DNA from 3 places in the Vibrio sinaloensis genome. Region 1 is predicted to be linked to each of the others. Evidence: predicted binding sites of a transcription regulator. Region 1 holds the regulator's gene; each other region holds the start of a gene.
What was found. Region 1 encodes CRP, which controls carbon source genes, mostly activating them, when cyclic AMP is high. Its sites were predicted from a motif close to TGTGANNNNNNTCACA; they were not measured.
Positions count from the first base shown of each region.

Region 2: mlc (sugar metabolism global transcriptional regulator Mlc) is a predicted target of CRP. The motif match lies at 3,444-3,459, and genes of this name have one in related genera.
Region 3: MTO69_RS02295 (CTP synthase) is a predicted target of CRP. The motif match lies at 3,882-3,897, and genes of this name have one in related genera.

Region 1 covers NZ_CP096199.1:2,713,977-2,721,941, reverse strand. The annotation lists gene astA (arginine N-succinyltransferase) at 2-1,021, shown strand; gene astD (succinylglutamate-semialdehyde dehydrogenase) at 1,039-2,496, shown strand; gene MTO69_RS12420 (DUF1338 domain-containing protein) at 2,642-3,433, shown strand; gene crp (cAMP-activated global transcriptional regulator CRP) at 3,674-4,306, opposite strand; gene MTO69_RS12410 (phosphoribulokinase) at 4,549-5,418, opposite strand; gene MTO69_RS12405 (YheU family protein) at 5,510-5,722, opposite strand; gene MTO69_RS12400 (hydrolase) at 5,764-6,741, opposite strand; gene MTO69_RS12395 (TIGR02444 family protein) at 6,756-7,235, opposite strand; gene MTO69_RS12390 (ABC transporter ATP-binding protein) at 7,232-7,965, opposite strand, start outside.
Region 2 covers NZ_CP096199.1:973,626-981,590, reverse strand. The annotation lists gene MTO69_RS04705 (error-prone DNA polymerase) at 1-1,039, shown strand, start outside; gene MTO69_RS04700 (chemotaxis protein CheV) at 1,074-2,018, opposite strand; gene mlc (sugar metabolism global transcriptional regulator Mlc) at 2,151-3,368, opposite strand; gene pyk (pyruvate kinase) at 3,701-5,143, shown strand; gene MTO69_RS04685 (patatin-like phospholipase family protein) at 5,225-6,397, opposite strand; gene MTO69_RS04680 (YnhF family membrane protein) at 6,406-6,498, opposite strand; gene MTO69_RS04675 (porin family protein) at 6,630-7,223, shown strand; gene MTO69_RS04670 (hypothetical protein) at 7,251-7,622, opposite strand; gene ptsG (PTS glucose transporter subunit IIBC) at 7,808-7,965, opposite strand, start outside.
Region 3 covers NZ_CP096199.1:475,435-483,399, reverse strand. The annotation lists gene MTO69_RS02305 (multifunctional CCA addition/repair protein) at 1-589, shown strand, start outside; gene eno (phosphopyruvate hydratase) at 777-2,078, opposite strand; gene MTO69_RS02295 (CTP synthase) at 2,156-3,796, opposite strand; gene mazG (nucleoside triphosphate pyrophosphohydrolase) at 4,007-4,807, opposite strand; gene relA (GTP diphosphokinase) at 4,975-7,194, opposite strand; gene rlmD (23S rRNA (uracil(1939)-C(5))-methyltransferase RlmD) at 7,266-7,965, opposite strand, start outside.

The DNA.
Region 1 (7,965 bases):
GATGCTGGTTGTTCGCCCAATTGCAATGTCGGATTACGACGCGCTGCACACCTGCGCAGTGGAGTCGGGTCACGGATTCACATCTCTACCGGTTAACGAAGAACTGTTGACCAATCGCATTACCCATTCAGAGTACAGTTTTGCTAAACCCGACGTAACCGAACCTGGTGACGAAGGTTACCTGATGGTCGGCTTTGACCATGAAACGGGTGAAGTTGCAGGCTGTACTGGTATTGAAGCGTCGATTGGTTGGGATGTGCCTTTTTACTCCTATCACATCAGTACCGTGGTGCATTCATCGCGCAAGCTGGGCGTTAACAATACGGTTAAGCTGCTGACTTTTGGCAACAACTACACAGGTTGCAGTGAGATTTGTACCCTGTTCTTGCGTCCGAGTTTCCGTCAAGGATTGAACGGCCGCTTGATGTCGAAATGTCGCTTCTTGATGATGGCTGAGCACCCGCACCGTTTCTCTAAAACCATTTTTGCTGAGATGCGCGGCGTCTCTGATGAAGACGGTAACTCGCCGTTTTGGCAGTGGTTGCAAGAGCACTTTTTCTCGATTGACTTTACCATGGCCGATTATCTAACCGGCATTGGTGCTAAAGGCTTCATTGCGGATCTGATGCCGAAACTTCCGATTTACATCAACTTGCTGAGTAAAGAGGCTCAAGCGGTGATTGGTCAGGTGCACGAAAACACTAAGCCTGCACTGCGTTTGCTGGAGAAAGAGGGCTTTACTTGCCGCAACTACGTCGACATTTTTGACGCGGGCCCGACCGTTGAGTGTGACTTGCGTAATATCGAGTCGGTGCGCCACTCGATCCGTGCCAAGGTGACGGTTGCTGAGCATGCAAGTTCGCAAGACTTCTTAATCTCGAACACCTCATTCGAACACTTCCGTGCAACCGCAGCAAAAGCGGCGTACGACCGAGAAACAGACTCTGTGATCCTTTCACCAACGGTAGCGGAAGCGCTACAGGTGAAAGAGGGTGAGTTTGTACGTATGTTGCCGCAGTAAATAAAGGATATTAGACAATGACACATTGGATTGCAGGAGAGTGGCTCGCAGGACAAGGCGAGCCAATGGACTCGGTTAGCCCATATAACAACGAGGTTATTTGGCAGGGCGTCAGTGCAACGCCGCAACAAGTGGACCAAGCTGTAGCGGCGGCGCGCAGTGCCTTCATCGCTTGGAAGAAGCTCAGCTTTGCCGAGCGTGAAGCGGTCGTGCTGGCGTTTGCTGAGCAGGTCAAACAGCACAGCGAGCAAATCGCCGAAATCATTGCCAAAGAAACCGGTAAACCGATTTGGGAAACTCGCACCGAAGCTGCGGCGATGGCCGGTAAGATTGCCATTTCTATTCGTGCCTACCATGAGCGTACCGGTGAGTCACAACGTGAAGCGGCGGGTAACCAAATTGTGTTGCGTCATCGACCATTGGGTGTGATGGCGGTGTTTGGCCCTTATAACTTCCCTGGTCACTTGCCAAATGGTCATATTGTGCCTGCGCTTCTCGCTGGTAATACGGTGGTATTTAAACCCTCAGAGCAAACTCCGCTAACTGGAGAGTTTGCGATGAAGCTGTGGGAAAAAGCGGGATTGCCAAAAGGGGTGATCAACCTAGTTCAAGGCGCTAAAGAAACAGGGATTGCCCTGGCTGAATCGAAAGGCATTGATGGCGTGCTGTTTACCGGTAGTGCTAACACCGGGCATATTCTGCACCGCCAGTTTGCCGGTCAGCCGGGTAAAATGCTTGCGCTAGAAATGGGTGGCAACAACCCAATGGTCATTTCAGAGCATTATGGCGAAGTCGATGCCACTGTCTACACCATTATTCAGTCAGCGTTTATCAGTGCAGGACAACGTTGTACCTGTGCTCGTCGTCTGTATGTGCCTGTGGGTGAGAAAGGCGACGCCTTGATCGCCAAATTGGTTGAAGCCACCAAAAAGATTCGCGTTGATCAGCCATTTGCTGAGCCGGCGCCGTTTATGGGGCCGCAGATCTCTAAAGCTGCCGCAGACTTTATTCTGGCAGCGCAAGCGAACTTACAGAAACTGGGTGGCGAGAGCTTAGTGGAAGCGACAGCCGGTGAAGCTGCATTCGTGACCCCGGGCATCATCGATGTCACCGCGATTGCTGAGTTACCAGACGAAGAGTACTTTGGTCCATTGCTACAAGTGGTGCGTTACCAAGGCTTAGACAAAGCGGTAGAACTGGCGAACGATACTCGTTTTGGCCTGTCGGCAGGTCTTGTTTCGACTGATGACAGCGAGTGGGACTATTTTGTCGACCACATTCGCGCCGGTATCGTCAATCGCAACCGCCAGTTGACCGGAGCCAGTGGTGATGCGCCATTTGGTGGCCCTGGGGCATCAGGCAACTTGCGCCCAAGTGCGTTTTACGCCGCTGATTACTGTGCTTATCCAATGGCCTCAATGGAGGGCGAAGCCACTGTGCTTCCTGCCAGCTTGAGCCCTGGTGTAGAGCTATAAATCGAATAGGTTCGCTTTTGCCCGGCCGCGGGCATAGCAACGTCATCGGCTGAAGGCTATCGGATTGACTTTTCTGGACATGTCAGTCCGGTGGCCTCTTTTATAAAACCAATAACTAAGTAAACAACCCTAACAAGGAGGCGGTATGTCGCCAGATGTTTTATTCCAGTCGTTATGGAGTGACTATATTCAACGCTTGTGTCCCTCTGCTGAAAAAGTGCATCAACTGCTGCAAGAGGATGAAGCACTGATCAATGACCACATTGCCCTGCGCACATTTAATGTTGCGCCGCTTGGCATCGCAACCTTAGCTCAGCCTTTCCTTGATGCGGGTTACAAGCCATGTGGTGATTACGTGTTTGAAAGTAAGAAGTTGGTGGCTAAGCACTTTGAGCACCCAGATCCAAAACAGCCAAAAGTCTTCATCAGTGAACTGAAAGTGGATGAGTGCTCGAGTGAGCTACAAGCTATCGTTGCCAAGCTAGTTGAGCAAGTAGACGCCGATAAGCTAAAAGGTCATGAGTTCTTGTATGGCGGTCGTTTGTGGCAGTTGAGCTTTGATGATTACCAAACCCTAGCGAAAGAGAGTGAATACGCTGCCTGGTTAGCCGCCCATGGCTATGGAGCTAACCACTTTACCGTCAGTGTTAACCAACTTAACGCATTTGATGAAGTGAAAGGGGTCAATGACCACCTGCGTCAGGCGGGCTTTACCATCAATGAGTTTGGTGGCGAAGTGAAAGGCTCACCTGAGGTATTACTCGAGCAGTCTTCTACTATGGCTGACAAAGTTGCCGTTCAGTTTACTGAAGGCAGTGAAATCATCCCTGGTGGCTTCTATGAGTTCGCCAAGCGTTACCCAATGAGTAACGGTGAACTGTATCCAGGATTTGTCGCCGCTTCAGCGGATAAGATTTTTGAGAGTACTAACGGGTAGCGATTCTACTGTTGGTGAGCAGTCGTTGAAAATGTCATTCTGAACAGCGAGGCACGAGCGTGATTCAGAATCTATTGATTGGCTGCACAAAGTATAGATTCCAGATAGCTCGTTCCTCACTTCTGGAATGACATCCGCTCAAAAAACAAAAGCCACCCAACTTGCATTGGGTGGCTTAAAATCATATTTCGTCGTGTTTTTTACTCTAGGAACTAGGTACTAAACACTCGTCACTGACAGTTAACGCGTACCGTAAACCACGATAGTCTTACCGTGAGCAGAGATCAGGTTTTGCTCTTCAAGCATCTTCAAGATACGACCAACGGTTTCACGAGAACAGCCAACGATTTGACCGATTTCTTGACGGGTGATCTTGATTTGCATGCCGTCTGGGTGGGTCATTGCATCTGGTTGCTTCGCTAGGTTAAGTAGCGTTTGCGCGATACGGCCTGTCACGTCAAGGAAGGCAAGGTCGCCCACTTTTTGGCTGGTCACTTGTAGACGACTTGCCATTTGAGCTGATAGGCGCATTAGGATATCTGGGTTAACTTGGATCAGCTGACGGAACTTCTTGAATGAGATTTCCGCTACTTCACAAGGAGATTTTGCACGAACCCAAGCGGTACGTTCTTGATCTTCTTCGAATAGGCCAAGTTCACCGATAAAGTCGCCTTGGTTTAGGTAAGAAAGGATCATTTCCTTACCTTCTTCGTCTTTGATAAGAACCGCTACAGAACCTTTAACGATGTAGTACAAAGTTTCGGCTTTCTCGCCCGCGTGAATTAGCGTGCTTTTTGATGGGTACTTATGAATATGACAATGTGAAAGGAACCACTCTAATGTAGGGTCGGTTTGAGGTTTACCTAGAACCATAATATCTCACTTCCTCTGCAGGGTACGCTTGCTGCTTTCCATGTTGTCGCAAGCCTTAAATCAAGACTTACTAGGATAAGAGCACTTTATCAATGCTGCAAGCCAACTTGTGTTTCGGTATCAAATAGTATCCTTTTTCGAAAACGATTTCTTGATTTTAATCGGGTCCGACTAGGGTTTTACTAAGCAAAAATGTGCACATGATCACGGTATGAAAAGTAATCGTGTTTTGGCTGTGAGCCTTAACCAATTTTTCCAGTTTCAATCAATTGTTGCAGTAAAGGTCTAACAATTAATTCCATCGCGAAACTCATTTTTCCGCCCGGTACCACTAGGGTGTTGTGGCGTGACATAAACGAGCCGTCAATCATGGCCAGTAAATAGGGGTAGTCGACGTTCTTAATCCCGCGCAGGCGAATCACCACAAAGCTCTCGTCTAAGCTGGGGATGCCTTTGGCGTTAAGCGGGTTAGAAGTATCGACGGTCGGGACACGTTGAAAGTTAATATGCGTGCGCGAAAACTGCGGGGTAATGTAGTTGAGGTAATCGTCCATCGAGCGGACAATCGAGTCCATCACTGCCTCACGTGAGTGGCCGCGGTCTCGGGTATCTCGCACAAATTTTTGAATCCACTCTAGGTTGACGATAGGCACCATGCCAATCAGGAAGTCTACATGCTGCGCCACATTGACATCGCCATCGACTACACCGCCGTGCAAGCCCTCGTAAAACAACACATCCGAGTTTTCCGGCAAGTCTTGCCATGGGGTGAACGTTCCCGGCATTTGATTATATGGCACCGCTTCATCGAAGGTATGCAAGTAACGACGTACTTGTCCAACCCCTTCTTGGCCAAACTTACGAAAGAACTCGGCCAGTGCAGCAAAGTCGTTGGCTTGCGGGCCAAAATAGCTGATATGGCGGCCTTGCTCACGAGCCTTGCGAATCTCGACGTCCATCTCTGGGCGGGTGAAACGGTGGAAGCTGTCCCCTTCAACCCAAGCGGGTTTGATGTTCATCATATTGAACATCTTACGAAACGCTTCTGAAGTGGTGGTGGTACCGGCGCCAGATGAACCGGTCACCGCGATAATAGGGTGTTTTGCTGACATGACAAACCTTGTCTGTAAATAACTTTCCTGTTAACGCTGACCACTATAACACGCTTTTTCAGCGAGTCACTGTATGTCATGCGCTAAATGCTTAGAACTTGTTTTTCAGTTGAATGTCGACGCTTTCATGCAGTTCGGAGTAAACCACCACCGCTTCGCCTGATTGTAATTGTGCTTTAATTTGCTCAATTTTTTGGGGCAAGGAAACTTCAGTAGCGCCGTAGTCTGTGCCCTCTCGGAGCACAAACTCACGGATCAGGTTGTCTAGGGTGTCTGGGTCAATTTGTTGCCATGGAACGATCATAAATACCTCATTATTTTATGCTCGATAGTGCAGTGCGGCTATTATGCAGAAACGGCCAAACTTTCATAGTAGGCAGGGAGGGCTTCTTCCAACCAGAAACGAGGTTTGAGCGCCGTTCCGGTCACGAAGCCCACATGCCCGCCTTGTTCAAACAGTCGATAATCGATGTTGTCGGGCAAAATGTATTTGGGGATCACCGCATCGGTCATAAAGGGATCATCTTTAGCGTGGATGATCTGCGTCGGCAGTTGAATCTCTTGCAGGCGATGAATTCCCGAGCAGCGCTGGTAGTAGTCAGCGGCATCTTTAAAGCCATGCAGTGGCGCAGTGATAAGATCATCAAAGTCGTACAAACGAGTGACGCGCTTAATGTGCTGATAACTGACACCGAGCTCGCCCTTAAGTAGATGGTGTTTCTGCAACGCACTCTTTTTGAGCGAGGAGAGCAAGTAGGTTTTGTATAACTTGGAAAAGCCTTTCTCGATCCGCTCTGAGCATGCCGAAAGATCGAGTGGCGCTGAAACAATAGTGGCGGCGTCGAGTAATGGGTTATCTCGATACTGTGCGAGGTAGTTGGCCAACATATTGCCACCTAGCGAAATGCCAACGGCGACCTTTTTCTGGTTTGGGAAATGTTGATTCAGATGCTGGAGAAACAACCGCGCGTCTTCGACTTCGCCTGAGTGGTAAGCGCGAGCCAGCCGATTGGGTTTGCCGCTGCAGCCGCGAAAGTGCATCATCACCGACAGCCAACCTTGATTGGCAAAGGCGTGCATCAGCCCGTTAGCATAAGGACTGTAAAAGCAACCTTCAAGGCCATGGAACAGCACAAACAGCGGTTTTTGTTTGGCGCTTGGCTGGTCGTAGGGCTCACTCCAAGCGATGTCGAGAAAGTCACCATCCGGCGTATCTAAGGTTTGCCATACAGGATCAAACAAGGCTTTTTTACGGATTAAACGAGGGGCTAATGTCTGCAGGTGCGGATTGGCTAAGCCAGTCGCTGCGGTAAATTGAGTCATGGTGTGTCCCTTGTTTAGCGGCTTGCGATATCGTCGTACGGCTGGGAGAAAACGGCGTAGAGGGGTTCCCCTCCTAATTGGCGGCAGTAACGCAAAGTGAGCGGTTCGCCATGGTTGGGGGCTAAGGTTAGGCTGTTGATGCAATCGACCAGATCCGATTGCTGCTGCTTTTCGAGCTGCAATTCAAATTGGAGTGCTTCGCGATATAGGGTATCTGGTAGATGCAGCTTGAGTTTTCGCCTTAGCTCGCGATAGTTAAGTAGCAGCGCTTCACTGCGACCTAGACACTCCTCGACCTGATGCCAATCTTGGTCGGAAAAACAGACCTGCTGCTCATCTAGCCACTTGAGCAGTAGCAGCAGGTTCACGTTGCCTTTGAACTGGTTTTGCAGGGTTAGGCACGCCTCTTTAACCTCTCGCACACTGTAATATTGCAGGCTAAATTGCCATAAGTGCTCCAGGGTTAAAGATATTGGGGCGTGCTCTGAACTCATTGACTATTGAACTCCAGTTCCATCTGTTCAAGCTGTTCCTGAACAGCCATCCATTCCATTTCCACCTCTTCAAGCGCACTTTTACTGTCGGCTTGAGTGGCGAGTACTTCATTAAGTTTAGCTTTATTTTCGGCGTGATAAAGCGAGTTGTCTGAGAGCTGCAGCTCGGCTTGCTCTAGCGCGACACCTAATTTATCCATTTTATCTTCAAGTTTTGTCAGGTTTTTGCGAATTGGCGCGGTCTGCTTGCGAAACTCCGCTTCGCGGCGCTTTTGCTCTTTCTTCGCCGCGGCGCTATTGGTTGAGCTCTTTTCTGGCTGCTGCTCTTGCGCTTCACGTCGTTGCAGTTTCTGCTGGTCCGTGAGCCATTTGTAATAGTCGTTCAAGTCACCGTCGAATGGCGCGACCTGACGGTCATGCACTAGGTATAGATCATCGGTGGTTGCGCGCAGTAGGTAGCGATCGTGCGAGACGATCACCATCGCCCCTTCAAAGGTCTGCAAGGCGAGGGTGAGTGCTTGACGCATATCGAGATCAAGGTGGTTGGTGGGTTCATCGAGCAGCAATAGGTTGGGTTTTTGCCATACCAGCAGCGCCAAGACCAGACGCGCTTTTTCGCCACCGGAGAAAGGAGCGACTTTTTCAAGCGCTTTCTCCCCCTGGAAGCCAAAGCTACCTAGGTAGTTACGCAGTTCGAGTTCGTTTTTATCCGGGGCAATCTGCATCATGT
Region 2 (7,965 bases), 1.2 Mb from region 1:
CGATCTGGTTAAGTTCAAAACCAAACTCATCGACGGTATGCTCAGTCGCGGCTATCAGTTGGACTTTGCCGAACGTATTTTTGAGCAAATTCTCGGTTTTGGTGAGTATGGGTTTCCCGAAAGTCATTCGGCCTCCTTTGCAGTGCTTGCCTATTGCTCAGCGTGGTTGAAGTTTTACTATCCGCATATCTTCTATACCTCGCTACTGAATAGCCTGCCGATGGGGTTTTACAGTGCATCACAATTAATTCAGGATGCTCAGCGCCATAAGGTCTCTATCCTACCTATTTGCGTCAACGCGTCAGATTACCATCATCACGTGGTGATTGAACAAGGTCGATGGGCGATTCGACTTGGCCTTCGGCAAGTAAAAGGGTTAAGCGAGCAAAGCGCGCAGCAACTGTTACGAGCCCGTCAAGGAGGGCCGTTTCAACATATCAATCAACTCAAGCACTGCGGCTTAACACGCCGAGATATTGAACTGTTGGCTTCGGCGAATGCTATGCATAGCTTTAGCGACAATCGTTACCAAACTCGCTGGGCGATGATGGACTCCCTCTCAGACTTGCCACTCTTTCAACAACTCGAAGAGAGACCACAACCACCGCTACGCCCACCAAGCGAAAGCCAGACCCTACTCGAAGACTACGCGTCAACCGGTCTTTCACTGGCAAAACATCCCATCACACTACTCGATGAAGCAGGTGAGTTAGGTCGATTTACCCGTTTGCGAGATTTAGCCAAACTTGGTGATAAAGCGCTGGTGACAGTAACAGGCGTTGTCACAGGCAAACAATCACCGGGAACTGCAGCCGGAGTGACCTTTTTTACTCTCGAAGATGATACTGGCAACATTAACGTTGTGGTTTGGAAAGCGACAGCGCGCGCGCAAAAAGAGGCGTATCTCACTGCCAAGATCTTGCAAGTCAAAGGGATATTAGAAAAAGAAGGCGAGGTACAGCACGTGATTGCCGGAAGACTTATCGACATCAGCGATAAGCTGCACGGACTGACAAGCAAGTCGAGAGATTTCCATTAACGAAAAAGAGAGCCGAGGCTCTCTTTAGGGTCGGTTAACTTAACACGTCTCTTAACCTATCTTGTGCCACCTCGACTAACAAATCTGGTTGAAACTTGGAAATAAATCGGTCACAACCAACTTTTTTTACCATGGCTTCGTTAAAACTGCCACTGAGCGAGGTATTGAGGGTCACAAACAGATCTTTCATCCTCGGATCACTGCGCACTTCATGGGTCAGCTTATAGCCGTCCATTTCCGGCATTTCAGCATCAGTAATCATCAGTAACAGATCTTCCACCACATTTTTGCCTTCGTCACACCACGACTTAAGTAACTTGAGTGCCTCAAGACCATCTTCACATTCAATGATATTCAACCCAAGCTGGGAGAGCGTACCGCGTACTTGCGCACGCGCGGTCGACGAGTCATCGACAATCAGAACATTGCGACCAACCATTTCATTCACCAGGTTCTGATCAAGTACCCCTTCAGAAATGGAGATGTCGTAGTCGATAATTTGTGCCAGCACTTTTTCAACGTCGATAATTTCGACAATCTCTTTTTGCTTACCGTCTTTAATTTGTGTGATCGCAGTGAGGTAGTTAGAGCGTCCGGCCGTTTTAGGCGGCGGCTGGATTTCTGTCCATGCAGTATTCACGATGTTACGCACTTGTCCCACCAAGAAGCCCTGTATAGTCCGGTTATACTCAGTGATGATGAGATTCTCTTCTTGATTTTCAAGCCGTGATGGAGGAAAGCCAATCGCTGCTCTTAAGTCGATCACTGGGACAGACACACCGCGTAATGAGGCGACACCGGTGATGTGGTGATGCGAACCCGGCATTTTGGTCAGCGGTGGGACTTTAATCACTTCACGCACTTTAAACACGTTAATCGCGAATAGTTGCCTGCTGTTTAGACTGAATAACAACAACTCTAGGCGGTTTTCGCCCACAAGGTTTGTTCGTTGGTCGACGGTATTTAAAACTCCAGACATACTATTTCTCAACCGGTGTAGATATAACAAAAATAGTCTATTGCGAGACTAAGATAAAAAATAAACCCATATATCAAGTAAGATTATATGGGTTTATTACAAAGATAAAGGAGAGCTACTACTCAGAAAACATTATCCTTCGATAACCTTCATCAGCAACAGGCCATCATACAGAGCTTGCTTAATCAAGGCTGCACCTGGCATTGTCGCCTGTTTGTAGAAACGAGATTCAACCAGATCTAAATCTTGGTGATACACAGGTAAGCTCTGTTCTTCGATACAAGTTTGAATCGCAGGATATAAGACCTCTTTGGCCTGATTGATCACCCCGCCGATGAGCACTTTCTCTGGGTTGAACAGATTGATTACGATGGCGATGGCTGAGCCTAAGTAGCGACCGAGCTTTTCTATCACATCCACAGCAAGCGGATCACCGTTGGCGGCGGCTTCACAGATATCTTCAACCGATACCTCTTCGATTGCGGCCAGAGAAGACTCCTCACCTTGTGCAATACGTTCACTGACTTCATTGCGGATCGCTTGTGAGCTGGCCACCGTTTCTAGGCAGCCTCGATTACCACAGTGACAACGTTTTCCGTTCGGATCGATTTGGATATGGCCCAATTCGCCAATGTTCCCGTGTCGCCCTTGCAACACACGGCCATCAAGCACAATGCCTGCTCCCAAACCGTGGTGAATCGAGATCAGAACAGAGTTTTCGTTCTCTTGTGAGTGACCAAACAGTTTTTCAGCCAATGCCCAAGCACGGGTGTCATTGGCGATGAAAACAGGCAAGCCTGTGGCTTTGTAAATTTCAGGTCCGAGGGGTAAATTCTCGACATTGTAGTGCGGCATTTGCAGCACCACCCCTTGCTCAGAATTGACGAGGCCAGGCAAGGTAATCGCGATACTGGTGACACGATCAAGTTGATCAGAGTAAGTTTGAAAAAACTCGTCAATTTCATGCAGCAAACGCGCAAGTACGTCGTCTTGGTCCACTTCATGAATGTCGATTTTGGTATCGATCAGTACATCACCACCGAGCTCATGCAGTGCGATGGTCAGGTAGCCGCGCCCAAGGCGCATGGAAAGAAACTGCCAACCTTCGTTATTGACCTGCAATCCAACCGCAGGTCGGCCACGACTGGTCGCCTCTTGCACTGTCGTTTCATGAATCAGATGCGCCTCAATAAGCTCACGAGTAATTTTAGTGATACTCGCAGGCGCAAGCTCACTCTGCTTCGAGAGATCTATTCGAGAAATAGGACCTTTTTGATCAATGAGTTTATATACACGGCCAGCATTGACCTGCTTGATGTGATCAATATGGCCAGGTTGAGCCATGTACATAGAGTGCTCCGAATATCAACAACATGGTAATTTTTTTACTTTGCGAAGTAATTGTGAAGAGCTTTGATGAATCGCCGTGACAAGTGTCACGTATAAACATGTTTGTTTGTGTTCCGAATCAAATAGCGGACTCTTAATCACAAATCACATAGTATTTTTTTGCGTAAATAATTATGTCCCAAATCACGCTTCGCCAGACCGTCTAACTAATTTAAAAGCGAGCGGCTGACACGGGTATATACTTAATCTAACCGACCGATTGCACTCGCTGGACAATTCAGTGTACCTCGACCGTCACTGATACGGCATAGATTCATATCAAGGAGAACCGAATGACTGCCATTCAACGAAGAACAAAAATTGTTTCAACACTTGGACCTTCAACCGACAAACCCGGTGTACTTGAATCTATTCTCGAAGCTGGCGTAAACGTGGTACGAATGAACTTTTCTCACGGTACCGCCGACGATCATCGCCAGCGCGCCACCCGCGTACGCAATATTGCCGCTAAGCTCGGTACCCATGTGGCGATTTTGGGCGATCTGCAAGGGCCTAAAATTCGCGTATCGACCTTTAAAGAAGGTAAAGTACAGCTCAATATCGGCGATGTGTTTACCTTAGATAGTGCTCTGCCTGCTGGACACGGGGATAAAGATGCCGTCGGGCTTGACTATAAAGCCCTGCCCGACGATGTTTCAACCGGCGATGTTTTGCTGCTCGATGATGGGCGGGTCCAACTTCAAGTGATTGGTGTCAACGGCACTCAAGTAAGAACAAAAGTGATCATCGGTGGCGTGCTATCGAACAATAAAGGCATCAATAAAAAAGGGGGCGGTCTTTCCGCAGCGGCGTTGACCGAAAAAGATAAGCTCGACATCAACCTTGCCGCCGAAATCAAGGTCGACTACTTGGCGGTCTCTTTCCCACGTAATGGCGAGGACATGAAATACGCGCGTCGCCTCGCCACCGATGCAGGCTTGCAAGCTCGGCTGGTGGCCAAGGTAGAACGTGCTGAAACCGTCGCCACTCCCGAAAACATCGATGATATCATTCTTGCTTCCGATGCTGTCATGGTGGCCCGCGGCGATCTTGGGGTCGAAATCGGCGACCCTGAGTTGATTGGTGTACAGAAACAGCTGATACGCCGTGCCCGTTCGCTCAACCGCACTGTGATCACCGCGACTCAAATGATGGAGTCGATGATGGAAAACCCGATGCCCACCCGTGCTGAGGTGATGGATGTGGCAAATGCAGTTCTCGATGGCACCGACGCAGTGATGCTGTCAGGAGAAACCGCCGCCGGTAAATACCCGCTCGAAACCGTTCGTTCAATGGCAGAGGTATGTCTAGGGGCGGAAAAAATGGCAGCGATAAATCGCTCTGGTTATCGAATGGATTCGGTGTTTGAAAGTGGCGAGGAAACCATTGCAATGTCGACGATGTTTGCCGCCAATCACATGCGTGGCGTAAAAGGTATAGTGACTCTCACTGAGTCGGGACGTACCGCGTTGATGATGTCACGTCTTAGCTCAGGATTACCTATTTTTGCTCTGTCGCGTAACGAAAGCACTCTTAATCTTTCCGCGCTGTACCGCGGCGTGTTTCCGGTCTTTTTCCACGACAAATCGGATACGGGGCTCGCGACAGCGCAAGCGGCGGTTGCCACGCTTAAACAGCGAGGCCTTCTTGATGATGGAGACTTAGTGATCATTACCCAAGGCGATGTGATGGATGTGGTGGGTTCAACCAACTGTATGCGTATATTGGCCGCCTAAACACAGCCTTCACTAGGTCAAAAGGGAGCGGTCGCTCCCTTTTTTACTGGCTGATATCAACCTAAATAAGTATCTGTTCACCTAGGTATCCAGATTGGTGTAACAATCGTTTGTCATCGACACCGGTGGCGACGCACACTGCGAGAACACTTCGACAAAGCGATACCCAGCGTCTAAGCCCAACTGATAGTCGTGAAGTAAATCGGCCGTATCACTCATGAGCGAGCTCGATTTAAGTGCCTGTTCAGGACGAATCTGAATAATGTAGCAATCATCTGGCGGGGAGTTGAGAAAGTCTTGGGTCAAGGAATAGGTTTGATAATGCACCATCAGCATATCGGCTAAAGTCGAGTCAAATTTGTCACCAAGCAAATGACTAAGACGGTAGATCTCGTCAGCACCGAAAAGCCAACGCCCCCCGTTGAGTGACTCTGCTTTTCCGTCTTGATTTTTCTGTTGAATAGCCCGTTGCATCTGATAGTTAAAAAACGCGCCCCAGTCCTGCTTCCATTGGCCAATTTTTTCTTGCCACTGCTCCTGAATTACATTGAATGAATCTCTAAGCCAGGTCACTGGAGGCTCTTGATTAACCTCGACGGTTCCTGTTGCCAAATCATGCCCTTCGGTACGGATGACAACAATACAGCGCGCTTCACGTCGCCACGCTTCTTGTACCGGGATAGAAGCAGAGACACCACCATCAACATACTCGCCATGCGAAAAGCGTACAGGCTCGGCATACAAGCGGGGGATGGCACAGGTCGCCACCAACACTTGTTTCCAATCTTGGCCTAACATCGGCAAATAGTGATCGTGCAGCCGGGTGGTATCAGTAACCGCAGCAAAAGCCTGACGTCCGGCTAACATCTTTCTGCCCATATCAATATCAAGGCGATATGGGTAGTCGCTGATCTTATCCAGAGCCCAATCTAAGCCGAGGAACTGCTTACGTCTGATATAACGGAAAAGCTGAAAGAACTCGGGGTCAGTCGTCAAATCGAGAATAAAGGATCGGCCGATACCCCGTTGACGACACAAAAAGGCGCATAAGTTGAGTGCACCAGCTGAGGTGCCGTAGAAAGAGTGAAAAGGGTCGAAATTAGAGAGAAGAAATGCATCGAGTACGCCTGCGGTAAAAATCCCCCGCTGGCCACCACCTTGAGCGACCAGGGCATTTTTTCCGCCAGTGTACTTTTTAAGACGTTCAGTATCGAGATGTACAGCAGCGTTGCTAATAACACCGCAGTTCTTCATGCCAGTCCCTAGGCCGCAGTGACCGCGGTGATCGCGAATCCAAGCAGTACGGCAAAGGCGGTCGCAGTAATAACCAGAGCGAGCTTAAGATCGTTATTCATAAATGATCTCCTTAATGTGTAACAAAGTAATAACATCAGCGTGAAGCTTCTTCAAGATATAGCCTTTTTTCGTGCGAAATTATGGCGTTAGCATCACAATTAGTCATATACGCACAGCTGGAGTACACAAAATGAAGAGGATAACTCTATTATCACTGGCGATCACATTGCCTACTATTCACCCAGCAGCCGGCACCGAGCTTTATCTGACACCTTGGTTCGGTTACAGCGTTGGCGGAAGTGTCGAGGACCAAAACCAAAATGAGTTTGACTTAAAAGGCTCACAAACCTTTGCCGTTTCGATCGAGAGTCAATTTGACACTGGACGAGTGGGTCTGTTTTACGCCGGACTAAGTACCGACATTGAACAGCTAAATTCGGGTGTTAAGCTGCATTACCTGCACTTTCAAAGCAGTGTTTACTATCCAGTGCAAGACACGTTCTCTTCTTACTTGGGGATTGGAGTTGGCGGCTCATACATCGATGCCAACTGGGTAGGCAATGAGCTCGGATTTTCGGCCAGTGTTTTTGGTGGCTTCGAGTATCAAATCAACGATGCGCTCGCCGTCAACTCGCAACTGCGCTGGTTAGGTACCGTGGTGGATAACGATACCAGTGGTGTCTGCAACTTACCGACCAACGGCCAAGACTCGTGCATTGTGAAATTTAAAACCGATTGGATGAACCAGTTTTCTGCCAATATTGGCCTAACCCTGCGTTTTTGACGATTCTCAGCGACAAATCGAGGGGGTTTAGAAGCTGTATGTCATCCCTAAGGCACCACCGATTTGCAGCTCAGGTCCGCGGTACAAGTTTAGCTCAGGGTGCAGTTGTCCATACATGCTCCAGCCTTTACTAATATCCATGGTCAAACCTAACGGTACACGTGCGCCGAAGTCGTTCCCATCCCATTCACTCCAAGCACCCGCACCGACATACCAACTCACGGGAATTTCACTGTCAAACTGACCACGAGTAATGATGTAATCAAACGCGCCGCCATCATTACCGATTGTGAAACGGTATTGATGGTCAAGCTCGGCCACAACGCTTAACCCCTGATCAAGCGCCATACCCAAAGCGATCGGAGTCGCTTGCTGAGCCAACGCTGCGCCACTGACCATAAAGCCTAAAATGACACTTGTCTGTTTAATCATGATAATTATCCCTACAGATGTGAAAACAGGGACAAATTATCCAAACGTTGCAATCAACGATGTCATGACTAAGTCAGAGCCCAGAAAAACCAACATCAACAGAACGCAAAAAGGAGGCCGAAGCCTCCTTAGATATAATGGATAAGTGAGAATTAACCGTGGTTACGGATCCACTCGTCCATTTCAGTTTTTAGGTTGTCAGACTTAGTACCGAAAATGGCTTGCACACCACCCGCTACTACGACAACACCAGCCGCACCAAGTTGTTTCAGTTTAGCTTGGTCAACTTGAGCTGTGTCTGCAACGGCTA
Region 3 (7,965 bases), 730 kb from region 1:
CGACGCCCTGTTTGGTGTACCACAACCAGAGAAGTGGCATCCTGAGGTTGATACCGGCGTTCACACCCTTCTTGTAGCAAAACAAGCCGCACTATTGAGCGATTCCCTTCCGGTTCGTTTTGCTTCTCAGGTGCATGATTTAGGTAAAGGTATAACACCAGAATCAGAGTGGCCGAGCCATAAGCTGCATTGTCATACTGGGCTTAAACTGATTAAAAAACTGTGTGAGCGTATCCGTGTCCCCAACGAGTTTAAAGAACTGGCTCTGATGGTTTGCGAGCAGCACTCAAACATTCATAGAGCCGCTGAGCTTCGCCCAGAAACCAAGCTCAAAGTACTTAACAAGTTCGATGTGTGGCGTAAACCGGACCGCCTAGAAGACATTTTGCTGTGTTGTATGGCGGATAGCCGCGGTCGAACTGGCTATGGACAGATTGAATACCCTCAAAAGGTGCTATTTGAGCAAGCCTATCGAGCTGCTCTGTCCGTCAATGTTCAGGACATTATTAAGGATGGGTATACAGGCGCGGATATTCGAGCTGAGATGGAAAAGCGCCGGGTTGAGGCGATTAGAGCCTCTGAAGGTTAGTCCATCATTCTAAAAAGGCAGGAACGACCGCAGTTCAGAATCTAGCTAAAGCGCACGCTGTGAATAGATTCCAGATAATTCGTTCCTCATTTCTGGAATGACGAACACCTACCAACAAACAAAAACGCCCCCGAAACCGGAGGCGTTTTTTTAAAAGCTTAAGTTAAGCGATTAATTCAACTAAGAATTAAGCTTGGCCTTTAACTTCTTTAAGACCGTTGTAAGGAGCACGCTCACCTAGCGCTTCCTCGATACGGATTAGTTGGTTGTACTTAGCAACACGGTCAGAACGGCTCATAGAACCCGTCTTGATTTGGCCTGCAGCTGTACCTACCGCTAGATCAGCGATAGTTGCATCTTCAGTTTCGCCAGAACGGTGAGAGATTACTGCTGTGTAACCTGCGTCTTTAGCCATCTTGATTGCAGCTAGAGTCTCAGTTAGAGAACCGATTTGGTTGAACTTGATAAGGATAGAGTTAGCAACGCCTTTCTCGATACCTTCAGCAAGGATCTTAGTGTTAGTAACGAATAGGTCGTCACCTACTAGTTGAAGCTTGTCACCTAGTAGTTCAGTTTGGTGCTTGAAGCCATCCCAGTCAGACTCGTCTAGACCGTCTTCGATAGAAACGATTGGGAATTTCTGAGCTAGCTCAGCTAGGTAGTGGTTGAACTCTTCAGAAGAGAAAGTCTTACCTTCGCCTTTCATGTTGTAGATGCCAGCTTCTTTGTCGAAGAACTCAGATGCTGCACAGTCCATCGCTAGAGTCACGTCTTTACCTAGTTCGTAACCAGCAGCAGCAACAGCTTCTGCGATAACTTCTAGCGCTTCTGCGTTAGACTTAAGGTTAGGAGCGAAACCACCTTCGTCACCAACTGCAGTGCTGTAGCCTTTAGACTTAAGAACTTTAGCTAGGTTGTGGAATACTTCTGCACCGATACGTAGACCTTCTTTAAGAGTCTTAGCGCCAACTGGCTGAATCATGAACTCTTGGATGTCAACGTTGTTGTCTGCGTGCTCACCACCGTTGATGATGTTCATCATAGGTAGAGGCATAGAGAACTGACCAGCAGTACCGTTTAGTTCAGCGATGTGCTCGTACAAAGGCATACCTTTAGACGCTGCAGCCGCTTTAGCGTTCGCTAGAGAAACCGCTAGGATTGCGTTAGCACCGAACTTAGATTTGTTCTCAGTACCGTCTAGCTCGATCATTACTGCATCGATTGCTGCTTGGTCTTTCGCATCTTTGCCCACTAGAGCTTCTGCGATTGCACCGTTTACAGCTTCAACAGCTTTAAGAACACCTTTACCTAGGAAACGAGCTTTGTCGCCGTCACGAAGCTCAAGTGCTTCACGTGAACCAGTTGATGCGCCAGATGGAGCAGCCGCCATACCTACGAAACCGCCTTCTAGGTGTACTTCAGCTTCTACAGTTGGGTTACCACGTGAATCGATGATTTCACGACCTAGAACTTTAACGATCTTAGACATTGAATGTTTCCTTCTCGTTGAATATATAATGTCAAAATTAAAGGCAGCAGCACAACTCACGCTACTGCCTGTATTCTTTACTTCTCTGATTCGCTGCGTTGGTATTCACCAGCCGCTTTAACGAAACCTGCAAATAGTGGATGGCCATCACGAGGTGTCGAAGTGAATTCTGGGTGGAACTGAGCCGCGACAAACCAAGGGTGGGCTGGGTTCTCAATCACTTCTACCAGTTTTTTGTCTGCGGATAGGCCAGACACTTTCAAACCTGCTTTTTCAATCTGTGGACGAAGATGGTTGTTCACTTCGTAACGATGGCGATGACGTTCATGGATAGTCGCGCTACCGTAAAGTTCACGAGCTTTGGTGCCTTTTTCTAGGTGACACAGCTGTGAACCAAGACGCATTGTGCCGCCTAAGTCTGACTTCTCAGTACGCTCTTCCACGTTGCCCGACTCGTCAACCCACTCGGTAATCAGACCCACAACTGGGTACTTAGTCTCTTTGTTGAACTCTGTTGAGTGCGCACCTTCCATACCCGCAACATTACGCGCGTATTCGATCAGTGCCACTTGCATACCCAAACAGATACCTAGGTATGGCACCTTGTTCTCACGAGCGTATTGCGCGGCAAGGATTTTACCTTCGACACCACGGTCGCCAAAGCCACCAGGAACCAGAATAGCATCTAGGTCAGCAAGCAGTTCAACCCCTTTGCTTTCTAGATCTTGAGAATCGACGTATTTAATTTTTACGCTGAGACGGTTCTTAAGGCCAGCATGTTTCAGTGCTTCGTTCACTGACTTGTAAGCGTCTGGTAGTTCGATGTACTTACCAACCATACCAATCGTAACTTCACCGGTAGGGTTCGCTTCTTCATAGATAACCTGTTCCCATTCAGACAGGTTAGCTTCTGGCGCATCAATACCGAAGCGCGCACAAACGAGATCATCCAGGCCTTGAGATTTGACAAGTTGAGGGATCTTGTAGATAGAGTCTACATCCTTCATCGAGATAACTGCTTTCTCAGGTACGTTACAGAATAGCGCGATTTTCTTACGCTCATTCGCTGGGATCATGCGATCGCTACGACACACAAGGATGTCTGGCTGGATACCGATAGAAAGCAACTCTTTTACCGAGTGCTGAGTTGGCTTAGTTTTTACTTCGCCCGCTGCTGCAAGGTAAGGAACCAGTGTCAGGTGCATAAACATCGCGCGCTCACGGCCAAGCTCGACTGCGAGCTGACGAATGGCTTCCATGAAAGGTAGAGATTCGATATCACCGACCGTGCCGCCAACCTCAACGATGGCGACATCGTGGCCTTCTGAACCTGCAATAACACGATCTTTGATCGCATTAGTAATATGAGGAATAACCTGAATGGTTGCACCGAGGTAATCACCACGACGCTCTTTACGAAGAACGTCTGCGTAAACACGACCTGCTGTGAAGTTGTTGCGCTTGGTCATTTTGGTGCGGATAAAACGCTCGTAATGACCTAGGTCAAGGTCAGTTTCAGCGCCATCTTCCGTGACAAACACCTCACCGTGTTGAGTTGGGCTCATTGTGCCTGGGTCAACGTTGATGTAAGGGTCAAGCTTCATCATAGTCACTTTTAGACCACGAGCTTCTAGAATAGCCGCAAGGGATGCTGCTGCAATACCTTTACCTAGAGAGGATACAACCCCGCCAGTAACAAAAATGTAATTTGTCGTCATGTTTAACCTGAAATTGGTTGAATGAGGGAAAATGGATTTCTTCTGGACGGGATATAAATATACCAGAAGCCCTTATCCGCCACAACGTGAAATCTATCACACTGCAATTTTTTATTTTTTGCTTCAAATCAAACTGCACAAAGAGAAAACAGACATCGAGATTTTGTTCTGAGTCACATTTGTCTCATAAAAAGCATCCGCTAAATGCACCTACAAATCTGGCTCAAGTCGCTTTACTTGCTGCCAATAATCTTCTAATTGCTCCAAAGAGCAGTCGCTGAGATTACGACCCGATTGCGCCACTTTCTGTTCCACTTGACGGAATCGACGTGCAAATTTTAAATTCGCTTTGTTTAAAGCGACTTCCGGATTTGCGCCTAAATGACGAGATAAGTTGACACAGGCAAACAGCAAATCCCCCAGCTCTAATTCGACTTTTTCCTGTTCGGGTGATACCTGTAGAGCTTCGTCTAGCACCTCTTCAATCTCTTCTTGCACTTTTTCGACGACTGGTCCGATCGAGTCCCAATCAAAGCCAAATTTTGCGCACTTTTTCTGTATCTTTGTAGCACGAGAAAGTGCCGGTAGAGAGACTGGTATAGAGTCTAGGATACTTTGTTCACTTTTTCCTGCTTGGGCTTTTTCTTTGGCTTTCTCTGCTTCCCAGTTAGCATTGATCTGCTCATCGCTTTCAAACTCGGCATCAGAAAAAACATGCGGATGACGGCGAGTCAATTTTTCGTTAACGGCCTCAACCACCTCGGAAAAATCAAATAGGTTCTGCTCTTTCGCTAACTGGCTGTAGAAAATCACCTGAAACAGCAAGTCACCAAGCTCTTCTTTGAGATTGGGCCAATCACGATTTTGAATGGCATCCACCACTTCATAGGTTTCTTCAATGGTGTGCGGCACTATGGTGTCGAAATTCTGCTTCAGATCCCAAGGGCAACCGCCTTCTGGATCGCGCAGCTTTGCCATGATCTGTTCTAGCTGTTCAATCGGATGACTCATTTTCTTGTTCCTTTGATCCTTTATTTCTAAAAGAAAAAGGTGAGCGGTAAACACCACTCACCTCTATTTGCTCTCTGCCATCTTCAAGCGTAAAGCATGCTCAATGTGGCAATCTCTACCCACTTAGGTGCCCCTTCTAGGAAGGGATGACATTTTTGTTTCGCGACCTAACCCAAACGCTTGACCGACATAACATCGCGGATCTGCTCTACCCGCTTCGAAACCCGTTGTAAGATTTCAATATTGGTCACTTCAAGGTCAAAATCCATAATGGCCAGTTGACGACGATAATCGACCCGGTTTTTCATACTGGTTACTTTGATTTTTTCATTGGCAAACAGCGTGGTGATGTCTTTAAGCAATCCACTGCGCTCCATGGCCTCAACGCGCACAGTGAGAATATAGGAGCCGACAAAACCACTACCCCAAACGGTGTCAATAATACGCTCCGGTGCGTGATGACGCAGCTCTTCCAACTGCTCACAATCACTTCGATGCACTGAAATGCCCCGACCTTGAGTGATATAGCCACAAATATCATCGCCAGGGATCGGCTGACAACAGCGAGCCAGGTGGGTCATGAGGTTATCGACCCCTTCAACCACGACGGCATCTTTTTTCGGGCGGCTTTGCGCCGGTGCTTTATTAACGGCTTCTTGAAGTTTTTCCAGAGCTTGCTTGTCTTCTTCTTCCGCTGTGGGTTTGTTTACCAAGGCATTAATATGATTAATGATTTGGTTGATACGCAGGTCGCCGCTGCCCACGCCGACATACAGCTCATCGGCACTATTGACGTTAAACCGTTTCAGCGCATAGTGCTCCGCATCTTTCAGGGTAGCGCCTATTTTGGCCAGTTCATCCTCTAAAATTTCACGCCCCGCCTCGAGGTTTTTCTCTCGAGACTGCTTGCGGAACCAGGCGTTGATTTTCGCCCGAGCTCGACCAGAGGTAACAAAACCCATATTGGGGTTAAGCCAATCGCGTGACGGATTCGGCTCTTTCGATGTAATGATTTCAACCTGATCGCCCATCTGCAACTTATGGGTAAAGGGAACAATACGACCGCCGACTTTGGCTCCGATACAACGGTGACCCACTTCTGAGTGGATGTGGTAAGCAAAGTCGAGAGGCGTCGCTCCCATTGGCAGGTCAACGACATCACCACGCGGGGTAAAGGCGTAAACGCGGTCATCAAACACCTGACTGCGCAGTTCATCCAACATTTCGCCCGAGTCAGACATCTCCTCTTGCCAATCGAGAAGTTTACGCAGCCAAGTAATTTTCTCATCGTAGCCGCTGCGACCGCCACCGCCCTCTTTATATTTCCAGTGCGCAGCAACGCCCAACTCTGAGTCTTCGTGCATGTCTTTAGTGCGAATCTGGATCTCAATCGTTTTGCCTTCCGGGCCTAAAATCACGGTATGAATCGATTGATAGCCATTCGGCTTAGGGTTGGCGACGTAATCGTCAAACTCACTAGGCAAGTGCTTGTATTTAGTGTGCACCGTGCCCAGTGCGGCATAACAGTCTTGCAGTTTATCGGCGATAATCCGCACCGCTCGCACATCAAACAGCTCATCAAACGCTAAGCCTTTTTTCTGCATCTTGCGCCAAATACTGTAAATATGCTTTGGCCGCCCACTCACTTCAGCGTTGATGCCCAGCGCTTTCATTTCCGCCGTCAGATCATCGACAAAGTTTTTAATGTACTGCTCGCGCACGATTCGGCGCTCAGAAAGCTGTTTGGCGATCTGCTTGTAAGTATCTGGCTGCTGGTAACGGAACGCATAGTCTTCCATTTCCCATTTGAGCTGACCGATACCCAGACGATTGGCGAGTGGCGCATAAATATTGGCACACTCTTGCGCAGCCGCGCGGCGCACCTCATCTGGCGCTTTTTTAACCTCAACCAAATTAGCAATACGCTCAGCCAGCTTGATGATCACACAGCGAAAGTCATCGACCATAGCCAATAACATGCGACGCACGTTGTCCACTTGAGATGAAGCGGCGCTTCCCTCTAGGGTCACGTTCAGTTGGCCAAGTGCAGCCATCTCTTCGACACCATCGATGAGTTTGATGGTTTCTTTGCCGAAATCTTCTTCGAACTGAGCTCGCGGGTAAGCGCCACTTGACACTATGGGGAACAATAGCGCCGCAACCAATGTGGCTTTATCCATCGATAGAGTGATAAGAATCTCGATCATTTCACGCCCGCGCCATAGCAGCAGTGGCCCCTGATCGTTATCTTTTAGAATGGCTTCACTCTTGAGGTAAACTTCTTTTAAGCGCTTGGAAACCTTGGGATCTTGATGAAGACTATCGATCCACTTATCTAGCTCAAACTGTTCGTCTTGATTTAAATGTGCGCTTCTGACCGCAACCATTATTTTCGTCCTGTTATCTTTCTATTTTTGAACCACTCGGCGTCAGCTGTGCAGCGACTCGAGCCGTTCTTTTAATCCTTTACAAAGAGCGCCATTGATTCTAAATGGCTTGTATGCGGGAACATATCGAGCATACCTAATTTTTGTAATTTGAAGCCTTGTTTTAGTAAGCTTTGTGAATCTCGAGCTAACGTCGCTGGGTTACATGAGACATAGACCACTCGATGCGCGCCTAGCGACGCAACTTGATCAATGATACCACTGGCACCAGCCCTGGCAGGATCGAGCAGTATTTTATCAAATTTTTCTGCTGTCCAGGGCAGACCAGAGACATCTTGTTCTAAATTTGCCTGGTAAAAACGCGCATTTTCGACATGATTGAGTCGGGCGTTGGCGCTTGCCTTGTTAACCATCTCATCCACACCTTCAACTCCCACTACCTGTGACACACTTTGTGCTAGCGGTAAGCTGAAATTTCCAAGGCCGCAGAAAAGGTCAAGCACACGATCTTGCGGCTTAAGCTCTAACCATGCGAGAGCTTGGCTTACCATGCCATGGTTGACGCTTTGGTTGACCTGAATAAAGTTATTTGGTTCAAACGGAATCGTCACCCCCGACTCCTGATAATAGGGGCGTTCACCCACCACTCGATGCAACTGCTCAGCCTGGGGCATCAGGTATAGTGTCGCTTGATGCTGCTCAGCAAACTGTTGCAGCAATTGCTGTTCCGACTCAGTGAGCGATTTTAGATGACGCAACACGATGACCTTA